DNA from 2 places in the Salinivibrio sp. IB868 genome. Region 1 is predicted to be linked to the other one. Evidence: predicted binding sites of a transcription regulator. Region 1 holds the regulator's gene; the other holds the start of a gene.
What was found. Region 1 encodes MetJ, which represses methionine synthesis genes. Its sites were predicted from a motif close to TTAGACNTNTANANGTCTAA; they were not measured.
Positions count from the first base shown of each region.

Region 1 (2,408 bases):
CCTGTGCGTGAGATAGCGCAAGATGCGGATGCGGTTTACCGCTATACGGGTAAAGGCAACATGGTGGCGGTGGTCTCAAACGGCACCGCGATTTTGGGGCTAGGAAATTTAGGCCCCATGGCTTCTAAGCCTGTCATGGAAGGTAAAGCTTTATTGTTCAAGCGTTTTGCTGGCTTGGACTCGATCGACATTGAAGTCAAACACCGTACTATCGATGAATTCGTGGATACCGTGGCGAACATCGCGGATACCTTTGGCGGTATCAATCTCGAAGATATCAAAGCCCCAGACTGTTTTGAGATTGAAAAACAATTGATTGCACGTTGCGAAGTGCCTGTATTTCATGATGATCAACACGGCACTGCCATCGTCACCGCTGCCGGCATGCTTAACGCGCTTGAGCTGCAAGGCAAAGATATCCGCGAGGCGACGGTGGTGTGCATGGGCGCAGGCGCGGCGGCTGTTGCCTGTATGGAGCTATTAATAAAATGTGGCGCTCAGCGGGAAAAAATCTATATGTTGGATCGTAAAGGCGTGATCCATACGCGTCGTGACGACATCAACAAATACAAGCAGCTGTTTGCCAATAACACGGATAAGCGTACCCTCGAAGATGTGATTGAGGGCGCGGATATGTTCGTTGGCGTCTCCGGTCCAGACTTGCTTTCACCCGACGCCTTGAAGCTGATGGCAGATAAACCCGTGGTATTTGCCTGCTCGAACCCAGATCCTGAAATTCATCCGGATGTGGCGCATCAAGTGCGCGATGATCTGATCATGGGAACCGGGCGTTCGGATTACCCGAATCAGGTCAATAACGTGCTCTGCTTCCCGTTTATTTTCCGTGGCGCATTGGATGTACGTGCCAGTGAAATTAACGATGCGATGAAGTTGGCAGCGGTAGAAGCCATTCGCAGCCTAGCCAAAGAGCCTGTCCCACAAACGGTATTAGACGCCGCCGGTTTGTCTTCGCTAAGCTTTGGCCCAGATTACATTATTCCCAAGCCAATGGACGCGCGTTTATTACCTAAGGTCGCCCGCGCGGTAGCGCTGGCCGCCGTGGAAACCGGCGTGGCTCGTATCGAGATGCCAGAAAACTATATGCTCGATAAGGCGTAATGCTTGAGCGTGAGGAAAGCGCGGTGGAATAGAGCCCGAAAAGGCTGTGCTGAGCACCTATCATTACAGAAAACCCGCCAATCGGCGGGTTTTTTTAGTATTCGCTATCGTCGAACTCGATACCAAGCTCTTCCATGATCCGACGTGCTTCAGCGGGAATGCTGTCGGGTTTATCCTTACGGATATCGTCATCGGTTGGTAGTGGTTGGCCGGTGTAGGCATGAAGAAATGCCTCACACAACAACTCACTGTTGGTCGCATGACGGAGGTTTTGCACCTGACGACGAGTACGCTCGTCGGTAAGAATTTTTAGTACTTTTAATGGGATAGAGACGGTGATCTTCTTTACCTGCTCTTTCTTTTTACCATGTTCGGCATACGGATTAATGTAGTCGCCGTTCCACTGCGCCATGTCTCACCTATCTTGATTATGGAATACCCAGAATGATGCTGCGGAGATTTTAGCTATATTAACCGCCACATGCAAAGGAGTATAGACGTCTAGAAGTGTTGACGTCCCAAAAAGCGCAGGGTAAGGTGGCAGTATGAAACCTGGATCACGCCCACCATGCGCAAACCAGACTAGCAAGGATAGATCATGACTGAGAAAAAAACCGACACTATCGCCGTTCGGACCGGGATTGGGACTGACACCCAGCACCATGCGGTGGTGCCTCCCCTGTACTTATCGACCAATTACCGTTTCCCGGCACTGGGTGATGTGCCTACTTACGACTACGCGCGAGGCGGCAACCCAACGCGTGCGCAGCTCGAACAAGCGCTGACTGACTTAGAAGGGGGCGCAGGTGCGGTGGTGACCAACTGCGGGATGTCGGCGATAAACTTGGTGCTATCTCTGTTGGAGGCTGGCGAGCATATTGTCGCCCCACATGATTGTTATGGCGGCACCTATCGCTTGCTCGAATCACGTGCCAAACAAGGGATCTGGCAGGTAAGTTTTGTCGATCAATCGGACCATGATGCGTTGGACCAAGCATTGGCTAAACAGCCCAAGCTCGTGCTGGTGGAAACCCCATCCAATCCACTCTTACGCGTGGTCGATATCGCAGAAATATGCCAAAAAGCCCATCAAGTGGGGGCTTGGGTGGTGGTCGACAACACGTTTTTATCGCCAGCTTTGCAAACGCCTTTTGCGCTGGGCGCGGATATGGTGGTGCATTCGACCACCAAATTTATTAATGGCCACTCTGATATTGTCGGTGGCGCGGTGATCGCCGCGACCAGTGAACTTGCCGAGACATTGGCTTGGTGGGGAAATTGCTTAGGGG
Region 1 covers NZ_MUEW01000003.1:193,298-195,705, forward strand. The annotation lists gene BZG20_RS04455 (malic enzyme-like NAD(P)-binding protein) at 1-1,119, shown strand, start outside; gene metJ (met regulon transcriptional regulator MetJ) at 1,214-1,531, opposite strand; gene metB (cystathionine gamma-synthase) at 1,718-2,408, shown strand, end outside.

Region 2 (2,408 bases), on a different contig from region 1:
GGCGCCGTAAGAGCGAATCTTAGGGCCAAAAAACCGGAACAGGCGCTCGAAGGCAACACGGTCACGGTCTTCCGAGACTTTCAATAATAATGCAGACAACTCTTCCTTCGTCACGTCAGTCATGTTGGCACGCGTGTCCCGTCTGGAAATGGTGGTCTCAGTATACATGGTTTGTGGCGCAGTCATAGTTGAGTCCTATCTGTCGTAGCCGTCCATTTGGCTACCAGTACGTGGGTAGCAGTGATTGGATCACTCGACTTCCTCTTCGAGCAGCTGACTGATAAATTGTTTCGCTTCTTCTGCTGACTCTTGAGCAATAAACCATTGTTTTTGCGCATTAGAAAGCGGCAAAATTTCGAGCCAGCGCTGACAGCTCCAGGTTAAATCTTCGAAATGAGGCGCTTCATATTGTTCTGCGTGTTCAGGGTGAGCGGCAAAGACGTGTTTGAGCCCTGAGGCGATACGCGCTTTGTTGTCGGCTTGCGCCTCACCCAAATGCTCATCATGAGGCCAATCATTGAGTGCGCGCACATCGCCTACCCAAAGTTTGTCCGCTTCTTGGTCCGTCGACATAATTTCTACCCGCTGGCGACCGGCGATCGTGATACCCAGCAAGCCGTCGGGCAGTGTTTCGAAATCGACGATGTCGACTAAGGTGCCGTACTTGTAAAGACGCTTTCCCTGCATCATTGCCAGCACAAATCCTTCTTGATTCGCTGAGCACTCACGGACGAGGCGTAAATAACGAGGTTCAAAAATGCGCAGTTTGGCTCTGCCTCCCGGCAACAAAAACAGGGGCAAAGGAAACAGCTTAGTCATACTCATGCCTCCTTCTATCGATTTAACATGTCTTCCATTACGCGTAGGGCAATGGATGCGATCAAGCCGGCCCTTGTATCAAGCTAATCGTATTGACATTAATCACCCATGTGGCATTCTAGATGTCTAAATGGCCAATTAGCAAGGTGAAGGGAATGAAGATAAAACAACTCAGCGCAAGTCTCGCGATACTTCTCGCGGCGGTATTCCTCTCAGGGTGTTCCGACCAAACTGAAACCATTAAAATTGGCGCAACGGTCGGTCCCCACGCGCAAGTGGTTGAATCGGTGGCTGAGCAAGCGAAAGAAGAAGGGATTGATGTTGAAGTCGTAGAGTTCTCTGATTACATCTCGCCTAATGCAGGGTTAGCGGATGGTAGTTTGGATTTAAACAGTTATCAGCATCAGCCGTTTCTCGACAATTTCAACCAAAACCACGATAGCGAGTTGGTAGCGATTGGTCGCTCAATCTTAATGCGGATGGGGATTTATTCTGACAAAGTCGACAAGGTCGAGGCGTTAGCGAATGGCGCACAAATTGCGATCCCCAATGATCCCACAAATGCGGGTCGCGCGCTGTTATTGCTGGAAGACGCAGGATTGATTACGTTGGCTGACAATGTTGGCTTTAAAGCCACGCTGCAAGATGTTCAATCCAACCCTAAACAGCTCGAATTTGTGGAAGTAGAAGCGGCACAGCTGCCTCGCAGTTTGCAAGATGTCGATGCCGCGGCGATCACCATGAATTATGTGATGTCATCAGGGCTCGATCCGAGCGAGCAGGGCATTTTCTTGGAATCTAAAGATGCGCCTCTCGCCGTTATGGTGGTGGCCGCACGCAAAGACGATCAAGATAACCCGACGTATCAGCGATTACTCGCGTTATTCCAGTCCGACAAAACACGTCAGTTTTTGCAAGATACCTTTAATGGCACCATAGAGCCTGCGTTTTAATTTATTGTCACCCAGTGAAATCGGCCAGTGCAACGCTGGCCGATGGCCAAACGTCACTATTTGTTTACCACTCATACAGTTATTACTGTTACCATAGTGATCTATCGGTGATCCACAATGTGCTAGGATCGCGACGTCTACCTCCCCACATCAATAAAACGCATAGGAAACTGGATGCAATCGGCTAGTCGCCCATTTAATTGGTCGCCCGTATTGCTGGCATGCCTGACCGTCAGCATTGGGCAATTCAGCATGGGCTTAGTATTTCCGTCTTTGCCCTGGATCGCCCGAGATTTCAACCTCAGTATGGACAATGTCCAACTGCTAATCTCTGCCTATCTACTTGGCTTTGGACCATCACAGTTTATCTATGGGCCTATCTCAGATGCGCTTGGCCGTCGCCGCGTGTTGTTAGCCGGTGTGTTGCTTTCACTGATTGGCTTAACCGTGATGGTGAGTTTTAGCGCCAGCTTCACTGGCCTGGTCATTGGCCGCTGCATCCAAGGAATGGGCACCGGTTGCTGTGCCGTGCTCTCGCGTGCCTTTACCCGTGACTCGTATTCTGGGGATCAACTACCGCAAGCCATGTCATATTTGATTATGGTGGCGTCTTTGACCCCGATTGTGGCGCCCGTT
Region 2 covers NZ_MUEW01000009.1:148,370-150,777, forward strand. The annotation lists gene BZG20_RS11270 (sigma-70 family RNA polymerase sigma factor) at 1-186, opposite strand, end outside; gene BZG20_RS11275 (LON peptidase substrate-binding domain-containing protein) at 250-819, opposite strand; gene BZG20_RS11280 (MetQ/NlpA family ABC transporter substrate-binding protein) at 975-1,772, shown strand; gene BZG20_RS11285 (multidrug effflux MFS transporter) at 1,947-2,408, shown strand, end outside.
Region 2: the regulator MetJ is predicted to act here: its motif matches at 930-949, upstream of BZG20_RS11280 (MetQ/NlpA family ABC transporter substrate-binding protein).